Regions from separate parts of the Brevibacterium sp. UCMA 11752 genome, predicted to be linked through region 1. Evidence: predicted binding sites of a transcription regulator. Region 1 holds the regulator's gene; the other holds the start of a gene.
The links. The regulator HrcA, encoded in region 1, represses chaperone genes, less so after heat shock. The targets are predictions, from matches to a motif close to TTNGCACTCGNNNNNNNCGAGTGCNAA.
Positions count from the first base shown of each region.

Region 1 (9,690 bases):
CTGATCGAGCTCACCCTCCTGCGTGCCGATGATATGAGGGTGAGCCTGGGTGATGAGCTCGGCGGCGATGGGCAGGCGCTTGGCCACGGGATGGCCGTCCATCGCGGGATATCTGAGGTTGAAGCTCATGATCGAGAAATCGCTCATGGCTCAATCTTCGCCGATCGCCGCCGAAAGTGCAGGATCGGCACAGGGATTCTCAGCGAGTTCGAGCCGGTGAGAAGAAGTTCTGCCCGCATGCGCCGGGGTGAGGAGGATTCCAGTCTGGTGCGCAACCCATGGAACAATGGAAGTTCTGGTCTGTCGAAGGAAGGGCGTTCATGTCACCTCAGGTGAAGCCGCAAGCACTCGAACGGATTTCGCCGTCCGCTACATCACCCGAGTTGATCCGCAATTTCTGCATCATTGCTCATATCGACCATGGAAAATCGACCCTGGCCGACAGGATGCTCCAGGTCACAGGGGCGGTTCAGCCGCGCGATATGCGAGCTCAGTACCTCGACCGGATGGACATCGAACGCGAACGCGGAATCACGATCAAGTCCCAGGCCGTGCGCATGGCCTGGGAGAACGAGGGCACTCCCTTCGCTCTGAACATGATCGACACTCCGGGTCACGTCGACTTCAGCTATGAGGTCTCCAGATCCCTGGCCGCCTGTGAAGGTGCGCTCCTTCTCGTCGACGCGGCACAGGGCATCGAAGCCCAGACTCTGGCCAACCTCTACATGGCCATGGAGAACGATCTCGCGATCATTCCCGTCCTCAACAAGATCGACCTCCCCGCCGCGCAGCCCGAGAAGTACGCGGAAGAGCTGGCCAACCTCATCGGCTGCGAACCCGAAGACTGCCTGCTGGTGTCGGGCAAAACCGGCGAAGGCGTCGACGCGGTCCTCGATCGGATCATCTCGGACATTCCTGCCCCTGTCGGCGACGCCGATGCGCCGGCGCGAGCCATGATCTTCGACTCCGTCTACGACACGTACCGAGGCGTCGTGACCTACGTGCGCCTCATCGACGGTTCGCTGCATCCGCGCGAGAAGCTGACGATGATGTCGACAGGCAGCACCCACGAACTCCTCGAGATCGGCGTTTCCTCACCGGAGCCGAAGGCCACGAAGGGCCTGGGCGTCGGCGAGGTCGGATATCTCATCACCGGCGTCAAAGACGTGCGTCTGTCCAAGGTCGGCGACACGGTCACACTGAACTCTGCACCGGCCACGAAGGCGCTCGAGGGCTACAAGGAACCTAAGCCCATGGTGTACTCCGGGCTGTTCCCGATCGATGGATCGGACTACCCGGTCCTGCGTGATGCCCTTGACAAGCTCAAACTCAACGATGCCTCGCTGGCCTACGAGCCAGAGACCTCGACTGCGCTGGGCTTCGGCTTCCGCTGCGGGTTCCTCGGACTTCTCCACCTCGAAGTCCTGCGCGATCGCCTCGAACGCGAATACGACCTCGATCTCATCTCCACCGCACCCAGCGTGATCTACGACGTCACGATGGAAGACGGATCGGAGATGGAGGTCACGAACCCGAGCGAGTATCCGACGGGCAAGATCAAAGAGGTCCGCGAACCCATGGTCCGGGCCACCATCCTCACCCCGAGCGACTACATCGGCGCGGTGATGGAACTGTGCCAGACGCGTCGCGGCAGTCTTCAGGGGATGGACTATCTGTCCTCGGACCGGGTCGAGATCCGTTACCGACTGCCCCTGGCCGAGATCGTCTTCGACTTCTTCGACCAGCTGAAGTCGAAGACCAAGGGCTACGCGACCCTCGACTACTCCGATGACGGCGAAGACGCAGCGGACCTGGTCAAGGTCGACATCCTGCTCCACGGCGATCAGGTCGACGCCTTCTCCGCGATCGTCCACCGCGACAACTCCTACTCCTACGGTGTGCTCATGGCCGGCAAGCTGCGCAAGCTGATCCCGCGCCAGCAGTTCGAAGTGCCGATCCAGGCTGCCATCGGTTCGCGCATCATCGCTCGTGAGACCATCCGCGCCATCCGCAAGGATGTGCTGAGCAAGTGCTACGGCGGCGACATCAGCCGTAAGCGCAAGCTGCTGGAGAAGCAGAAGGAAGGCAAGAAGCGGATGAAGGTCGTCGGCAATGTCGAGGTCCCTCAGGAGGCCTTCATCGCCGCCCTGTCCTCGGACGATCCGGAGCCCAAGAAGGAACCCAAGAAGTAAGTGCCTGCACAACCGACTGGTGAGACTCCACCGCTTGACGGTTCGCTGCCGGCCTCGGCCGGGGTCGGCGCGGCCTCTCGCGGGCTGAGCCTGTACGTTCACGTCCCTTACTGTCGGGTCCGCTGCGGCTACTGCGACTTCAACACCTACACCGCAGAGGATCTGGGGCCCGGCGCCTCCCGCGACGACTACCGCAGCAATCTTGCCCGCGAGCTTGATCTGTCGACTCGTGTCCTCGCCGCGGCGGGGGCCGCCGACCGTGCGGTGACGACGATCTTCTTCGGTGGGGGCACCCCGACGATGTTGGCCGCCGAGGTGCTGGCCGGGGTGATGGATGATATCCGCGACCGCTTCCGGTTGGCACCGGATGTCGAGGTCACGACCGAAGCGAACCCCGACACATTGGACCCGAGCTACATTGCGACCCTGGCTGCCGCAGGGTTCACGAGGATCTCCTTGGGCATGCAGTCGGCTGTGCCCCATGTGCTCGCGACCCTGGACCGCACACACGACCCGGCGAAGATCCCAGATGTGGCGAAATGGATCAAAGAGGCCGGCCTGGAGCTGAGCCTCGACCTCATCTACGGCACACCGGGGGAGTCCATCGACGATTGGCGCAGGTCACTTCAGGTGGCCCTGAGCAACGACGTCGATCACATCTCCGCCTATTCGCTCATCGTCGAACCCGGCACGAAGATGGGGGCCATGGTTCGCCGCGGCGAACTGTCTATGCCCGACGAAGATGACCTGGCCGACAAATACGAGATCGCCGACGCCGCCATGGAGGCGGCTGGTCTGCACTGGTACGAGGTCAGCAACTGGTCGACGTCTGCGGAGACCCGCTGCGACCACAACATGGCCTACTGGCGCAATGCTGATTGGTGGGGCTACGGTCCCGGAGCCCATTCGCACATCGGCGGCGTGCGGTTCTGGAACGCCAAACACCCCCGTGCCTGGTCCGACCGGTTGCTCGCAGGTGAATCACCTGCCATCGGACGTGAGGTGCTGGAAGCATCGACCCAGGAGATCGAACGGATCATGCTCGCGGCTCGCATCGATTCGGAGCTGCCTCTGGACTCACTGGGGACAGGCAGTGACAGGGCGATCAGGGGATTCGTCAAGCAGGGACTTCTCGATGGTGACGCCGTGGAGGAAGGCCGCTTCGAACCTACGCTGCAGGGCCGGCTGATGGCTGACTACATGGTTCGCATCCTCACGGACTACGTCTGAACCTGATTGCATCTGATCTCTGAACCTGACTGCATCTGAACCGAGTGCAGAGAAGCCGCTGTCATCGAACGCGATGACAGCGGCTTCTCTGCTGAGAGCTGCTCAGTTCATGTGACTTGTGTGATGACCTGAGGTGCTCAGATCACTTCACGAAGTCGAAGACGAGCGGGAACTTGTAGCCCTGTCCCTTGCTCCCGGCCACAGCGGCGATGATGTAGAGCACCGTGTAGACGAGCGGGACGAGGAATGCCAGGAAATAGACGAAGAACCCGAGACCGAAGGTGATGATAGCGAGGACGAAGGCGATGACCATGAACACCATGACGGCCGCGAACGTGGCGATGCAGTTCGTGATCATGGCATTGAGGCCCTGACGGGAATGTTCGCGCACGTATGGCGATTCGTCCTTCTTCACGAGGAACATGATGAGAGGGAGGAACCATACGAAGATCGATCCGATGTGCGTCCACAGCACAGTGGTCCTCTCGTTCTCGCTGGCCTGCCAGAACATCTCGGAGCCGGGACCGTAGGCATTCTCTGGAATCATCCGCGAGTCGAACAGAGCCGGATTTCCGACCGGTTGTGCCGGTCCGTAGCTGTGTGCCTGCTGGCCATAGGACTGCTGAGCATACTGCTGCTGGCCCTGGCCGTACTGCTGCTGTTGCCCGTACTGCTGCTGACCATCATAGTCCTGCTGTGATCCGTAGCCGGGCTGCTGCTGCGAGCCATAACCCGGCTGCTGGGAACCGTAGCTCGGCTGCTGTGAACCAAAGCCCGGCTGGGCTGGCTGGCTCTGCTGGGAACCGTAGTTCTGCTGAGTGGGGTTCGGCTGCTGGGAACCGTAGCTTTGGTTCTGCTGGCTGTAGGGCTGCTGGGGGCCAGAGGCCTGAGAATAGTTCGGCGGCATTGGACGCGACTGGTCAGGGCCGTTGTTCGGCTGCTGGGGGTTATACGACATGCGGGTCCTTTCAGAGCTTCTGGACAATCACACTATCGGAAATGCCCTGGCGCCGAATTGGGGAAAGCCCGAATCCTGTACCAGATCGATCACAATCGACCACCGCCACAGTCGACCAAAGCCCCAGCCGATCGCGGCCACAGCCGGTCGAGGTATCAGCCGACGGTGACGAAGTCGATGAGCTCTTCGACTCGGCCAGAGAGCGTGGGCTCGACATCGGCTATGGTACTGACCTTGCCCAGGATGCGCACCCAGCCCCGTGCCACATCCCTGTGGTCGGCGTGCGGCCAACCAATACGTCTGAGGATTCCCGTCTTCCAATCCTCACCACGGGGGACCACCGGCCATTCCCTGATGCCGACGACATGAGGTTTAACCGCCTGCCAGATGTCGACATAGGGATGACCGATGATGTGGACGACGTCGCGGTAGCGGGGATCGGCACGCACCGCCTCGGCGATCTTGGATTCCTTGGTGCCGGACACGAGGTGGTCGGCGAGGACTCCGACGCGGTGATCCTTGTCAGGACCGAACGCCGCGAGCTTGTCGGCGACATCGTCGAGTCCACCCAGCGGTTCGACGACGACTCCCTCGATGCGCAGATCGTCGCCCCAGATCTTCTCGACGAGCTCGGCATCGTGTTTGCCTTCGACCCAGATGCGGGAACCGCGAGCCACCCGGGCACGAGCATTGCCGACCGCACGTGAGCCCGAAGCCGTGCGACCGGGAGCCGACTTCTTCTTGGCTGGCAGTTTGATGTCGACGGGTTTGCCCTCAAGCAGGAAGCCGGGACCCAGGGGGAATGCGCGGACCTTGCCTGCACGGTCCTCAAGATTGACGACGATTCCGGCGGTGGTCTTCTCAGCGCCGACGACGGCGCCGACGTATCCGCTCATCGCGTCTTCGAGGACCATTCCGAGACCCAGCTCAACAGGTGTGGACTTCTTGGGCCGGTGCGAGGAAGGTGAGGAACCAGCCAGCACATCGGGCCCGTAGCGATCAAAGGTATTCACGGTCAACCACCCTAATCAAGGACGTGATGCGATGGGTGCAGACCCGCTGGGGCAGGCCCGAAAGTGAATTCGGAATGCAAGAGGCGTAGAATTGGCACTCACAGCAGATGAGTGCCAAATGCGGTGCCGAGCGAAGGAAGGGGACGAATGAACGACAGCAGGCGAGCACAGGTTCTGCGAGCAATCGTCGAAGACTTCGTCGCCACCAATGAACCCGTCGGGTCGAAGGCCATCGTTCAGCGCCACACGCTCGGTGTCTCTCCGGCCACGATCCGCAATGACATGGCCCACCTGGAGCAGGAGGGCTACATTGCGCAGCCTCATACCTCCGCCGGTCGAATTCCGACGGATCTCGGATATCGGATGTTCGTTGATCGCATCGACGACTTCAAACCGCTCACACACGCTGAGCGGCGTGCGATCTTCCAGCTCATCGATGGCAACGGTGACCTCGACGACATGCTCGACCGCACGGTGCGGGTCCTCTCGGGTCTGACCCACCAAGTGGCGCTGATCCAGTACCCGACCGTCTCACGTGCCACGATCAAGCACATCGAGGTAGTGGGCCTGGGCACCAACCGCATCCTCGTCGTCCTCATCACCGATGCAGGGCAGGTCGAGCAGAAGATCGTGATCACGCCGGGCGTCGTTGACGATGAGTCGCTGCGCGGAATCCGCGATGAGGTCAACGCCGAATTCTCCGGCCAGAAGCTGTCGCGAGTCGTGAGCACGGCCACACCTCGTGCTTCGGTTCAGAACGATGACGGCACCCAGGCAGAACCTGTCGTGGGAGCCGGCGCTGTCGGAACGGACGTAGCCGCAGCACTGGCACAGGTCCGCTCCGCCGTCACTGATCTCGTCATTGCCACGCGTGAAGAGCGCATCATCATGGCAGGCACAGCAAACCTGGCTCGCTCCGGCAGGGAGTTCGGTGAGAAGATGGCACCGATCCTCGAAGCTTTCGAAGAGCAGGTCGTACTGCTCAAGCTGCTGACGTCGATGGCTGAGGACCGAGAGGAGATCAGCGTTCGGATCGGTCGTGAGAATACTCACGAGTCGTTCAGCTCGACATCCCTCGTGGCCGCCGAATATGGTCATGACGCGGGGTCCACCGCGCGATTGGCAGTGCTCGGGCCGACCCGGATGGACTATCCTACGACGATCACAGCTGTCCGGGCCGTGGCGAAATACGTCTCCTCTGTCCTCGACCAGGGTTAGATGCACCGACACCAGAGCACACAACACAGCGCGAACAAGCAGAACAGCGCGACCAAGCACCACACTGCGAACAGGCACGATAACGCGAACAACGCACACCACCAGGGAGAGAGAAGTTTCTGTGGCCGATCACTATGAAACACTCGGAGTGTCCAAAGACGCTTCGGCGGCTGAAATCAAATCGTCGTACCGAAAGCTGGCCCGGAAGTATCACCCCGATGTGAACCCCGGACACGAGGACGAATTCAAAGCCATTTCCCTCGCCTACGATGTCCTCTCCGATTCGGAGAAGCGCCGGAACTACGACATGGGCGGCGGCGAGAACGGACAGGGCTTCCCAGCCGGAGGCGGCTTCGGCGGCTTCGGCGACATCTTTGAGACCTTCTTCGGCGGGGGAGCCGGCTCGGCCGGCGGTCCGATGCCGCGCACACAGCGCGGCAAGGACGCACTCGTCGGAGTCAACATCGATCTCGAGACCGCCGCGTTCGGCGGCAACATCGACCTCGATGTCACCACTGCCGTCGTCTGCGACACATGTTCAGGTGCCGGAACCCAGCAGGGCACATCCGTTGAGACGTGCTCCCTGTGCCACGGTGCCGGCAGCGTTCAGCGCATGACCCGAACGCTCCTGGGCCAGATGGTGACGAACCAGACGTGCAACTCCTGCCACGGCTTCGGCACCGTCATCCCCAACCCCTGCCTCAACTGCCAGGGTGACGGTCGCGTTCGCAAGCAGCGGACCATGAAGATCCGCATCCCCGCCGGAGTCTCCGACGGAACCCGCATCCAGCTCTCATCGCAGGGCGAAGTGGGACCCGGCGGCGGTCCTGCCGGTGACCTCTTCGTCGAGGTCATGGTCGCCCGCCACGAAGTCTTCCAGCGCGACGGTGACAACCTGCGCGCCTCCGTCTCCGTGCCGATGACCGCAGCCGCTCTGGGCGCTTCGATCCCCTTCGACACCTTCGACGGCTCGCAGGAACTCTCGATCGAAGCCGGCATCCAATCGGGCACTGTCATCAAGCTTCCAGGACTCGGCGCCACCCGGCTGCGTTCGGAGACCCGAGGCGATCTGCTCGTCACGGTCGACGTGTTGACGCCGGACAAGCTTGACGATGAGCAGAGGGAACTGCTGTCACAGCTGGCGACTCTGCGCGAGGAAGAGACCCCACGCGCTCAGATCACCACCCAGAACCGCGGCATGTTCTCCCGCATGCGCGAGAAGTTCGCCGGTCGGTGAGTCTTCCCGTCTTCTACTCGACCCAGGTCGCCGAGGCGGCCCCCGGTCAGGTGCTCACCTTCGGTGAGGACGTGGCCGGGCATGCGGTCCGAGTCCGCAGACTCGGGCCCGGGGACGAGCTCGAAGTCGTCGACGGATCCGGCACCCGCGTACGCGGAACGGTCTCGGCCGCCTCGGCGAACGAACTCGGACTGCACGTCGCCTCGGTGACTCACACCGACGAGGACCAGCCACGGTTGGTCCTCGTGCAGGCTCTGGCCAAGGGCGACCGCGATCTGCAGGCGATCGAATCCGCCACAGAGATCGGAGTCGACGAGGTGGTCCCCTGGGCCGCCGAGCGCTCGATCGCCGACTGGCCCGCGAAGAAGCGCGACAAGCTCGCAGCCAAGTGGGACAACGTTCTGCGGGCGGCATCCCTGCAGGCCAGACGCTCCCGCTTCCCTCTGCGCCACGAACTTGCCCGCGGCACCGGCCTGGCATCGATTCTGACCGAGACCGACACCGTCTACGTCCTCCACGAAGCCGCCGAGCAGAAACTGTCGCAGGCTCTGAGAGATTCCGGACCAGCGAATACCTCAGCCGTCGAAGAAGCCTCGGGCGCAGACTCTGGACGCATCGTCCTCGTCGTCGGTCCTGAAGGCGGGATCAGCGACGCTGAGCTCGATGCACTCGCAGCCATCGGTGCGAAAGCTGTTCTCCTGGGACCCACGGTCCTGCGGTCGTCGTCGGCCGGAGCGGCCGGACTCGTCATGGCTCAGAATTCATTGGGCCGTTGGTGACGAAGGCGACTACGATGGAAGCACACAATTGCAGTACTCCCACAAGTACAAATAGTCACGAAGGATCATTCTGGACACCTCCACTCAGCCCACGAACTCTGTGAACAACACACCTGCCGAAGAAGCTGCATCGGACACAGTGCGTCTCGTGATTCCCGACTCCATCGATCTGGTCGAGTTCTTCGGGCCGGGGGAGTCGAACCTGCGGAAGCTCGAGCGAGTATTCCCCGACCTTGACCTGCACGTGCGCGCCAACCAGGTTCAGGCCAGCGGTGAACCGACGCGCGTGGCAGCTTTCGTCTCCGTGATCGGGGAGCTCAAAAAGCTGCACGGTTCCGGCCACCGCATCAACGAGGAGACGATCGACCGGGTGGCGTCGTTCTCCTCGGAGGGCAAGGCCGCCTCGGCGGTGATGGGAACGAACATCCTGTCTACCCGCGGAAAGTCCATCCGTCCCAAGACGATGGGCCAGCACGACTACGTCAATGCGATCCGCAACCACACGATCACCTTCGGCATCGGCCCAGCAGGTACGGGCAAGACATACCTGGCGATGGCCATGGCCATCAACGCCCTGCAGCACAAAGAAGTCTCACGCATCATCCTCACCCGCCCAGCGGTTGAGGCGGGGGAGAGCCTGGGCTACCTGCCGGGAACGCTGAACGAGAAGATCGACCCCTACGTGCGGCCCCTCTACGATGCCCTGCACGACATGGTTGATCCCGAGTCGATTCCGCTGCTCATCGAAACGGGGACCATCGAGGTCGCACCGTTGGCATACATGCGCGGCCGCACCCTCAACGATGCGTTCATCATCCTCGATGAAGCGCAGAACACGACCGGCGAGCAGATGAAGATGTTCCTCACCCGGCTGGGCTTCGGCGCGAGGATGGTCGTCACCGGTGACGTCTCCCAGATCGACCTGCCGGGCAAGACCCGCAGCGGACTCAACCTTGTCCAGGACATTCTGACCGGAATCGACGACATGGAATTCTGCCACCTCGGCAGCAAGGATGTCGTCCGCCATCAGCTGGTGACGAAGATCGTCGACGCCTATGACCTG
Region 1 covers NZ_JACBOS010000003.1:2,649,435-2,659,124, forward strand. Annotated here, with positions in the region: gene HU144_RS11735 (endonuclease/exonuclease/phosphatase family protein) at 1-147, opposite strand, end outside; gene lepA (translation elongation factor 4) at 321-2,192, shown strand; gene hemW (radical SAM family heme chaperone HemW) at 2,193-3,422, shown strand; gene HU144_RS11750 (DUF4870 domain-containing protein) at 3,565-4,380, opposite strand; gene HU144_RS11755 (DUF3097 domain-containing protein) at 4,536-5,399, opposite strand; gene hrcA (heat-inducible transcriptional repressor HrcA) at 5,541-6,611, shown strand; gene dnaJ (molecular chaperone DnaJ) at 6,733-7,848, shown strand; gene HU144_RS11770 (16S rRNA (uracil(1498)-N(3))-methyltransferase) at 7,845-8,627, shown strand; gene HU144_RS11775 (PhoH family protein) at 8,776-9,690, shown strand, end outside.

Region 2 (11,229 bases), 770 kb from region 1:
TGTTCTCAATCGTGGCGATGTTCCTGTGGATCGCCCCGATCCTCGCCGTCATCTTCGGTCACGTGTCTCGCGGCCAGATCAAGAGAACCGGCGAAGACGGCCGAGGCCAGGCCACCGCAGGGCTGGTCATGGGCTACATCGGCATCGGCTTCGCTCTGCTGATGATCGTCATCTTCATCGGCGTTCTGGGTCTTGGATTCCTCGCTGCCGGGATGAGCTACTGAGGGATCGTCAGGACCGTCGTCGGGAGAGCCAGGTGCTGGGAAACCGTCTTTGGGAGGCACAGCTCATGAGAATCCATTTTCTGCCCTGACACCGGTGGTGCAGGATTGCAACAGGTTCGCCCCCGTCGAAACTGTGCGGCTCGATAGCGTTGTAGTCAGACGCAAGGGGAGCATCCCTTCAGCAGGGATCATCCCGTGAGCGCAACAGGAGCGAACCAGATATGCACACTCGGCAACTGTCCGCCAGCGGCAGCAAAGAAGCTTCGGGTCATTCGGCAAATGGTGGCTACCCAGGCTATTCCGCCTACTCACAGTCAGCCGCATACGGACCCAACCCGGGGTTCGGACCCAACCCGGGATTCGCGGGCCCCGTCACGTACATCTATCAGCCGATCGCGCCGACCAACACGGTGGCGATCATCGCCATGGTGCTGTCACTTGCAGGGGCCATGACATCATTTGTCCCCGCAGGCATCGCCGGGATCGTCATGGGCCACATCGCTCGCAGACAGATACGTCAGCGGGGCGAACGCGGAGACGCGATGGCGCTGACCGCACTCTGGGCAGGCTACCTCGGGACTGGATTCTGGCTGATCTTCTGGGGCCTCTACATCGGGGTCATGGTGCTCGCAATCATGATGGGCGTTGCTGCTGAAGAAGCGACCTATTGACTGAACTGAGACGCATCTGTAACAACCTCACCTTTTGTCCCAGAGAACGACTCGGTACCGTTGTAGGCATACGCAAGGAGAACGCGCCATGAGCAGTCAGAACAACTGGAACAATCCAGACATGTACTACCAGCAGCCGCAGTCAGGCCCCGCAGCGGGCAGCGGCTACACCAATGCGAATGCCAACTACGGCGCTGCAAGCTATAATCCCAACGCCGCGTATAACCCGAACGCCCAGTACACCGGTGGGGCACCCGGGGTGGCCTACGCCTATCAGCCGCTTCCGCCCACGAACACTCTGGCGATCATTGCTCTCGTCGCCTCGATCTTCGGAGTGATGAGCAGCATCTTCCTCGCGGGCATCGCCGGAATCATCATGGGTCATATCGCCCGTAAGCAGATTCGGCAGTCAGGCGAACGCGGAGACGGTATGGCCGTCGCCGCGCTGTGGGTCGGCTACGTCGGCACCGCACTGTGGCTGCTGTTCTGGGTCGGCTACGTCGGAATCATGGTTCTCGTCTTCGGAGTCGCCATGGTCGGTGCGGGGTCAGCCGGTTGATGTCCGGAAGACCGGACACCGACGCCACCCATGATCACGCGGCCGATGACCACGCCGCCGATGACCACGCCGCCGATGACCCCGTCGCCGATGATGCGGAATCCTCCCCGGTTGTGCAGGACGACGTGGACGAGGTGCACGAGGACGTCGACCCAACGGGTTCTGACCCTGCCTCAGCCTCAGCCGGCGGCAAACTCGTCCTGGTCGGGACTCCTATCGGCAACCTCGGCGATGCAAGTGAGCGCATGCAACGCGCCATCGCCGGCGCCGATGTCATCGCAGCCGAGGACACTCGCCGTTTTCTGTCGCTGACGCAGCGTCTGGAACTCACACACACCAAACGAGTCATCAGCGTCTTCGACCACAACGAGCAGTCCCGGGCACCCGAGCTGGTCGAGCTCATCCGCTCCGGCCAGACCGTCGTCCTGCTCAGCGACGCGGGTATGCCGGCCGTTTCAGATCCCGGGTACCGTGTCGTCAAAGCATGCGCGGAGGCTGGACTTCCGATCACCTCCACACCCGGACCGTCAGCCGTGCTCATGGCTCTGGCAGTATCCGGGCTGCCCAGCGACCGGTTCAGCTTCGAAGGTTTCCTGCCGCGCAAATCGGGGGCACGCAAGAACCTCCTCGAGGAGCTGCGCGGTGAGAAGCGGACCATGGTGTTCTTCGAAAGCCCTCACCGTATCGCCGACACGATGGGTGACTTCCTTACGGTCATCGGTCCAGACCGGCCCATGAGCATCAGCCGCGAACTGACGAAGACCTACGAGGAGACCCTGCGCGGTACCGTGTCCTCGCTGCGCGAACTCGCAGCCGACGGACTGCGCGGGGAGCTGACTCTTGTCCTCGCAGGAGCAACCGCGGTCGAGACTGCCCCGGAGGATCACCTCGAGGCCGTCGCTGAACTCGTGGGGTCAGGAGTGCGCGCGAAGGATGCCGCGGGGCAGGTCGCGAAGCAGTTCGGACTGTCCAAACGTGAGATCTACGAGGCCTGGCTGCACCGGGAGTGAGACCCGAGGACCCTCCGAGTTGCGCGTATGAGGGTGTGGATAGATCCGAGCACCGTGTTCCACAGTCGAAGTCAGATTGAGTTGGTTGCAAGCAGCTCACTCTGACTTCGACTGTGTGTATCCTGGCACGGCTCTCTGGAAACAGCGCGGCCGAGCTAGCAGGCTGACCGTGCAGCTGCTCAGATGAGGATCAGCCACTTACGTGCGAAGCCCTGTGAAGGAACGAATGACCTCGGCGTAAGTGTCCGGTGGACGAATGCAGCTCGTCCACAGGGCTCGTCTTCGGTCTGGTGAATGTGGGTTCCGTCAGCTGACTATGACGTGATGTACAACGTTGTCTATTTTCGTGATCTCAGAGCCGCAGGTGCGACGACGACGCTCATCCGTTCGTCACTGGGCTGCTGTCTGCCCAAATTATGCCGAGGAGTGTACTCGGTGGTCCGGCGATGTGGCGCTCCTGCCCACAGCGTCTTCCTGATCTTCGCAGAGAATGACGAGTGGATTCGTTATCACGAAGAGGGCACATACCTGGAGCGCTCGCAGAGACCCAAATACCTCGAACACCTCGATCGCCTACGGGTCCTCACCTATCCGTCGTATCGATATGGTGATGTGGTCTGGGGCGTATCGGCTGCGCGACTTCATAAACTCGGGATGTTCGGGATCGACTCTCATCCGATATCTGTTATCAATCCGCGGGCCGGTTCGAGAAGCGGTGAGCTCGTTCGCCGTCAACGTCGGATCATAGCTGGGGATGTGGAGATCCGGGACGGGGTTGCTGTGACGAACCGGGCCAGAACTGCACTCGATCTCATTGGTGTCCTCGGTCCCGCAGGGGGATTCGCTGCTATGGAGCAAGTGCTCCGCGCCTCGATGCTCGGCGACGACGAAGACGCAATCTTTCGAAGAGGTTACCCGCAAGACCTCATGTACCACTTGCCCGAGAAAGTCTCCGAGCTGTTCGGTCCGGGGAGAGCTCGAATGGCCGCCGGGCGGAAGCGCGCACTGACTCTGTGTGGGTTGGTCTCGCCGCTGTCAGAAAGCTACGCGGAGAGTCGTGCTTCGTTGAATCTGCACCTGTTGGGGCTACACGATTTCATTCAACAGTTCGACGTCAAGGAGGGGTACCGAACCTTGACTCGACTGGACTTCCTATTCAAAGCTGCCAAGGTCGCACTGTATGTGGACGGGACCCAGAAATACGTCGATGCCGGATTCGACCGGATGAATAAGGAGAGCCACCAGCACAACCGTCTGCTGTCCATGGGATACACAGTGATCCGTTTCAAGTTCAACGAGGTCCCCGACATGGGGACCTTTTCACGGAAGCTGTTTGCCCAAGCACCGCAGCTGAAGAAGAGTTGTCAGAAGAAGACGGCTATCTGAGGTCGTTGCAGGCGCAGGAGAGGCGTCGGATGTGGGGCTCCCCAGTCGAAGTCAGGTTGAGTTGGTTGCAACCAACTCAACCTGACTTCGACTGGAGAACGGCCCCTACTCCGCCCACCCCGCGGCTGCGCACCACCTCTGCGCCCCAACGCACCCACCCGTCCGCGCTCGGGGGTCCAGTCCCGCGGACCCTTGCGCGCCTGCGGGCTGGCGTCCCTTAGACTGAGTGGCCTATGGGTTATTACTTGACGACAGCTATCGCTTACCCCAATGGGGCCATCCACATCGGGCACGCATATGAGTACATTGCGGCCGATACGATCGCGCGCTTCAAGCGCCTCGACAACCACGATGTGTTCTTCTCAACCGGCACCGATGAGCATGGTCTGAAGATGCTGCAGGCAGCCAACAAGCTCGGGATCACGCCCAAGGAGCTCGCCGACGACAACGCGAAGAACTTCCGCGACACACAGCTCGCGCTGGGTTCGACGTTCGACCGGTTCATCCGCACCACCGACGAGGACCACTACGAGTCATGCAAGGCGATCTGGCGCAAGCTCGAAGAAGCCGGCGACATCTACCTCGACACCTACTCCGGCTGGTACTCGATCCGCGACGAGGCCTACTACGCACAGGACGAGACCGAGGTCGTCGACGGTGTTCGCCTGTCCACGGAGACCCGCACCGAGGTCACCTGGACAGAAGAGGAGTCCTACTTCTTCCGTCTGTCCAAGTACCAGGACAAGCTGCTCGAGCTGTACAAGGACCACCCGGAGTTCATCGGCCCCGATTCGCGCCGCAATGAGGTTGCCTCCTTCGTCGCCTCGGGCCTGAAGGACCTCTCCGTCTCGCGCACGACGTTCGACTGGGGAGTGCCCGTGCCCGGCAACGAGAAGCACGTGATGTACGTGTGGATCGACGCGCTGACGAACTACATCACGTCCGCCGGATACCCGAACGACGAGGAGTCGTTCAAGAAGTGGTGGCCCGCCGATGTCCATATCATCGGCAAGGACATCATCCGCTTCCACAGCGTCTACTGGCCCGCGTTCCTCATGAGCGCCGGCATCGAGCTGCCGGGGCGCGTCCACGCCCACGGGTTCCTCTTCAATGCCGGTGAGAAGATGTCGAAGTCCGTCGGAAACGTCGTCGACCCCATCGACCTCGTCGACGCATTCGGCCTCGACACCCTGCGCTTCTTCCTCTTCCGCGAGTTCTCCTACGGCAACGATGGGTCCTACACGAAGGACTCGATCATCACCCGCAAGAACTCCGACCTCGCTAACGAGTACGGCAATCTCGCCCAGCGTTCGCTGTCGATGATCGCGAAGAACTGCGAGGCACAGGTTCCCCGTCCCGGTGAGCTCACCGAAGACGACGAGAAGCTGTTGGCATTGGCCCGCGCGGTCCCCGACACCGCCCGCCGCCACGTCGACACCCAGGCCCTCCATCTCTACGTCGAGGCCTGCTGGAAGGTGCTCTCCGAAGCCAACCGCTACTTCTCCGCCCAGGAACCCTGGAAGCTGAAGAAGACCGATGCCGACCGTATGGCCACAGTGCTGTGGGTGACGATCGAGGTCGTGCGCATCATCTCGATCCTCATCCAGCCGGTCATGCCCGATTCCGCCGGCAAGATCCTCGATCTCCTCGGCGTGCCCGAGGGCAACGGTCAAGCCGGTGCGAAGGTGCTGCCGACCGCGACTGACAGTGGTGCCGGCGCCGAGGTGGATCCTCGTTCCTTTGCTGCGATCGACTTCCCGCTGGAGCCGGGCATCCCACTGCCGAAGCCGGTCCCGGTCTTCCCCAAGTTCGTGGAGGAGACCGAATAATGGCCTCTCGCGCCGCCGGAACCTATCCTCCGGTGCCTGAGCCGCTGGCCCACCCCGTCGTCGATACCCATACGCATCTCGATATCTGCACGGGCGTGCGACTGCCCTTGGGCACCGGCGAACCCGAGCCCGAGGTCAGGCCCGACGAGGACGAAGAGTTCCCGAGCCTCGACTTCTTCTTCGACACCGCCCAATCTGCTGGAGTCCAGCGCATCGTGCAGATCGGCTGTGACCTGCCGGCCGCACGGTGGACGACCGAGCTGGTCACGCAGCAGTCACGGCAGGGCCGTCAGTGGATGCTCGGCGGTGTGGCTTTGCACCCGAATGAGGCGCCGAGGCTGGCCGAACGAGGCATGCTCGACGATGCCCTCACAGAGATTGAGTCACTCGTGGCCTCCACTGACCGTATGCGTGTGGTGGGGGAGACGGGCCTCGACTACTTCCGCACCGGTGAAGAAGGTGTCGCCGAACAGCAGCGCGCCTTCCGTGCTCACATCGAGATCGCCAAACGCACGGGGAAGGCCCTGCAGATCCACGACCGTGAAGCCCACGCTGACGTGCTGCGAATCCTCCGTGAGGAAGGTGCCCCCGAAGTCACGATCTTCCACTGCTATTCCGGCGACGAGGCGATGGCCCGCGAGTGCGCGGACGCCGGATACTACATGTCCTTTGCCGGCAACCTCACGTTCAAGAACGCCGATGAGCTCCGACGTGCCGCGGCTGCGGCTCCGCTGGATCGGCTGCTGACCGAGACCGACGCTCCTTTCCTCACCCCGCACCCGCACCGCGGCAAGCCGGGCGGTCCGTATCTGGCCGCGGTGACGGCACGCAAGCTCGCCGAGGTGCGCGGGATGAGCGAAGAGGATCTCTGCGCCGCAGTGTGGAAGAACGCCGAGACCGCACTGGGAAGCTGGGACTGAACGGTCACCGCGGCGAGGGCGGGACGAAACGACCACCTCGGCGAGGGTGGGACTGACGCTCGATCAGCCACCTCGGCGGGGAAATGTCACGATTGTGACCAAGCCCGGAAACACGGGGAAGTCCTGGTCAGAGCGCCAGCTCAGGGACCCCCGCTGTTACATGTTCGTAATGTTTTGCGTATCTTGTAACGAATCGGTTACAGTAGATGAGTTGATGACCTCTGCCCCAGGGATATTTTTGTGATTGATTTTCTCAAGAACCGCAAAGTGCAAATTGCTGCACAGGCGGTCGTGATTACCGGACTCGTGGGTGGCACGGGTGCCGTGGTCACCATGAACAAGCCAGTGACATTGGATGTCAATGGTCAGTCCGAAGAAGTTCGGACCTTCGGCGGAACCGTGGGGGACGTCCTCGACAGCCGCGACCTCGACATCGAGAAGAGCGACCAGATCAAGCCAGGCGTAGACAAGAAGATCTCGCGGGATATGACGATCACCGTCAACACCGCGAAGGAAATCTCACTGTCCGTCGACGGCAAGAAGAGCGATGAGACCACGCATGCGAACACCGTCGGTCGGGCATTGGCCGACCTCGGTGTGGACGCGAAGAACGCGGATCTCAACACCAAGCCGAATCAGAAACTCAAAGATGAAGGCAACGACATCGATGTGACGACCGCCAAGGATCTCACAATCGTCGCCGATGGCAAGGACCACAAGGTCTCGGCCGCAGCAGAGACCGCCAAGGAGGCCCTCGCTGAGACCAAGCTGAAGCTCGACAAGGACGACTTCATGTCTGTGCCTCTCAGCTCCAAGGTCTCCGACGGCCAGGTCCTCACCCTGAACCGCGTGAAGAACGACACGGTCAAGGAGAAGGAGGCCATCGAGCCTAAGACTGAGACCAAGAAGTCGGACTCCCTCTTCGAGGGCGAGACCAAGGTCGAAGACGAAGGCAAGGCGGGCCAGAAGCAGGTCTCCTACAAGGTCAAGACCGTCAACGGCGATGAGGTGAAGAAGGAGAAGAAGGCCGAGAAGGTCCTCTCCAAGCCTGAAGCCAAGGTCGTCATCGAGGGCACCAAGAAGAAGGAAGCCCCAGCTGAGGAGCCAGAAGACTCCGGCAGCGGTTCGGACGCCGGGACCGGCGACGGCGGCTCCGACAGTGGTTCGGGCGGCTCCGACGACGGTGACAAGAGCACCGGCGGCGGCTCCGGCGGTGGCGGCAACATGAGCACCCAGGAGATCAAGGACATGCTCGGCGGACCAGGAACCAAGTGGTACTCGGTCGTCGAATGCGAGTCGAACTTCGACCCGAAGGCATCGAACGGCAGCCACTTCGGTCTGTTCCAGTTCCTGCCAGAGACCTGGCACGCAATGGGCGGCAGCGGCAACCCGTCTGACGCCAGCCCGCAGGAGCAGTTCGACCGTGCCAAGAAGCTGCAGGCTCAAGAGGGCTGGGGACAGTGGGCCTGCGCCTGAACCAGAGTGCAGCCGCTGATCTGAAGCTAGCTGATCTGAAGCAGGCTGACCTGAAGCTATAGGCACACGAGCTGAAGCGATAGACAGCAAGCACCAAGTGCGGATCCGGGAGTATCCCGGGTCCGCACTTCTGCATTCACCGCCGATGCCGCATGAGCGCTCTCCGCTGACGATGCGCGGGGATGTGTTGGTGCGAAGCGGCCGCTCCACGGCAACTGTCGGCCGCTCCACGGCAACTGTCGGCAACTGTCGGCGACTTGTGGTCGAAATCGCCCACGATCGTCGACCGGGACTTGCCGACTGTTCGGTCTCCAGGGCGTCTCAGGACCGTCTTCGAACACCTTTTCTGGGGTTTCGCCCAGAGCGTGGACAATCCTTGGCACTCGAGTTGACCGAGTGCTAAGAGCGTTCTAAAGTCGAATTAGCACTAGCACTCATTGAGTGCCAGTTTTATGAGACGGTCGATCTGCTCGGCACCCGCGACGACGAGTGGATCATGGCATACGCCGCCGTCTGACTCAAAGAAGAATTGAACCCCAGCGAAGGGAGAGGGCCCGATATGTCGGTCTCCATCAAGCCACTCGAAGATCGGATTGTCATCCGTCAGGTCGAAGCAGAGCAGACTACCGCCAGTGGTCTGGTCATTCCCGAAACCGCCAAGGAAAAGCCTCAGGAAGGCGAAGTTGTCGCAGTGGGCCCAGGCCGCGTTGCTGACAACGGAAACCGCGTCCCAGTTGACGTGGCCATTGGCGATAAGGTCATCTACTCCAAGTTCGGCGGCACCGAAGTCAAGTACGCAGGAGAAGAGTTCCTCGTGCTCTCGGCTCGTGACGTGCTCGCCGTCATCGGCTGAATCCCCTGAACAACTACTTCACTGACAGGAGGACGAATGCCTAAGAATCTTGAATTCAACGACGAAGCTCGTCGCGCACTCGAAAAGGGTGTGAACACTCTCGCGGACACCGTCAAGGTGACCTTGGGACCCAAGGGCCGCAATGTCGTGCTCGACAAGAAGTGGGGCGCACCCACGATCACCAACGATGGTGTGACCATCGCTCGTGAGGTCGAGGTCGATGACCCGTACGAAAACCTCGGCGTGCAGCTGGCCAAGGAAGTTGCCACCAAGACCAACGACATCGCCGGTGACGGAACCACCACCGCGACTGTCCTGGCGCAGGCCTTCGTCAACGAAGGACTGCGCAACGTTGCCGCCGGCGCCGCACCAGGTGCCCTCAAGCGCGGAATCGAAGCCGCCGTCGAGGCTGTCTCCACCGAACTCGGAACCATCGCCCGCGATGTCGCCGACTCCTCGGAGATCGCACACGTCGCCGGTCTGTCCGCACAGTCCGAAGAGATCGGCAAGCTCATTGCCGATGCCTTCGACAAGGTGGGCAAGGACGGCGTCATCACGATCGACGAGTCCCAGGCCGCATCTGTGGAACTCGAGATCACCGAGGGAATGCAGTTCGACAAGGGATACCTCTCGCCGCACTTCGTGACCGATGCTGATCGCCAGGAAGCTGTGCTCTCCGACGCGCTCATCCTCATCAACCAGGGCAAGATCTCCAACATCCAGGAGCTCCTCCCTGTGCTTGAGAAGGTGCAGCAGGCCGGAAAGCCTCTGTTCATCGTGGCCGAGGACATCGAAGGCGAAGCTCTGTCGACGCTGGTCGTCAACAAGCTGCGCGGCATCATCAACGTTGCCGCCGTCAAGGCTCCCGGATTCGGTGACCGCCGCAAGGCGATCCTCGAGGACCTCGCAGTCCTCACCGGTGGCCAGGTCGTCACCGCTGATATGGGCATGAAGCTCGACCAGGTCACTCTGGAAGAGCTCGGCAACGCCCGCACCATCACCGTCACCAAGGACAACACCACCATCATCGATGGTGCTGGCTCCGACGAGGACGTCAACGGTCGGGTCGCCCAGATCCGCAGCGAGGTCGAGAACACCGACTCCGATTGGGACCGCGAGAAGCTGCAGGAGCGCTTGGCTAAGCTCTCCGGCGGTGTCGCAGTCATCAAGGTCGGCGCCGCCACCGAGGTGGAGCTCAAGGAACGCAAGCACCGCGTCGAAGACGCAGTGTCGGCTACCCGTGCAGCCATCGAAGAAGGCGTCGTCGCCGGCGGTGGATCGGCTCTGATCCACGCATCCAAGGTTCTGGCCGGAAACGACCTGAGCCTGACCGGCGATGCAGCCACTGGTGCTGACATCGTCAAGCGCGGCGTCGTCCAGCCACTGCGCTGGATCGCTGAGAACGCCGGCCAGGACGGCTACGTCGTCGTGTCCAAGGTCGAGGAGCTCGCTTCCGGCCAGGGATACAACGCCGCCACCGATTCCTACGGCGACCTCATCGGCGCCGGAATCATCGACCCGGTCAAGGTCACCCGCTCGGCACTGCGCAACGCCGCTTCGATCGCCGCACTGGTTCTCACCACTGAGACACTGGTCGTCGAGAAGAAGGAAGAAGAAGAGGACTGAGTCCCCATCTGATTCGCATCGGCGCGCAGCGACTGCGCTGAACTGATACACCTGTGGCCCGGAACAATGTTCCGGGCCACTCGTGTATTCACCATCAGTCAGCCAGACACTCCACCAGCGACCTGTTCGGCCTGCTGGTCGACATCCAGCCTCGCAAACGACGCGAATTGCACAGGCGGCTCACACCTACTGATCAGTCAGATCCTATGTTCCTTGCCGTGGTGGGTCGCTAGTCTGGATGAGACAGTTTGATGCACCAATGTAGGGACCATATGACGACCGCCTCACCGATGCCCATCGCTCAGCTTCGTAATGTCTCGAAGATCTTTGATCCCGACGGGGCAGCGCTGGTGGCTCTCAACCAGGTCTCCCTCGATATCGCCCCTGCCCGACTGACGGCCGTGATGGGACCCTCGGGTTCGGGCAAATCCACGCTCATGCATATTCTCGCCGGACTCGATCGGCCGAGCTCGGGCACTGTGCACATCGGTGAACGTGAGATCACCGCATTGCACGAGGACGAGCTCACGGCCTTGCGCCGGCAGCGGATCGGCTTCGTGTTCCAGGCATTCAACCTCGTGCCGACCCTCACCGTCAGGGAGAACATCGTCCTGCCCTTCGAGCTCGATGATCGAAGGCCCAATGCCGATGAACGCGCCTGGATCTCCAGCATCA
Region 2 covers NZ_JACBOS010000003.1:1,877,264-1,888,492, forward strand. Annotated here, with positions in the region: gene HU144_RS19420 (DUF4190 domain-containing protein) at 1-224, shown strand, start outside; gene HU144_RS08400 (DUF4190 domain-containing protein) at 446-895, shown strand; gene HU144_RS08405 (DUF4190 domain-containing protein) at 984-1,454, shown strand; gene rsmI (16S rRNA (cytidine(1402)-2'-O)-methyltransferase) at 1,454-2,464, shown strand; gene HU144_RS08415 (hypothetical protein) at 3,119-3,850, shown strand; gene metG (methionine--tRNA ligase) at 4,084-5,679, shown strand; gene HU144_RS08425 (TatD family hydrolase) at 5,679-6,599, shown strand; gene HU144_RS08430 (resuscitation-promoting factor) at 6,933-8,075, shown strand; gene groES (co-chaperone GroES) at 8,635-8,928, shown strand; gene groL (chaperonin GroEL) at 8,965-10,554, shown strand; gene HU144_RS08445 (ABC transporter ATP-binding protein) at 10,827-11,229, shown strand, end outside.
Region 2: groES (co-chaperone GroES) is a predicted target of HrcA. The motif match lies at 8,452-8,478, and genes of this name have one in related genera.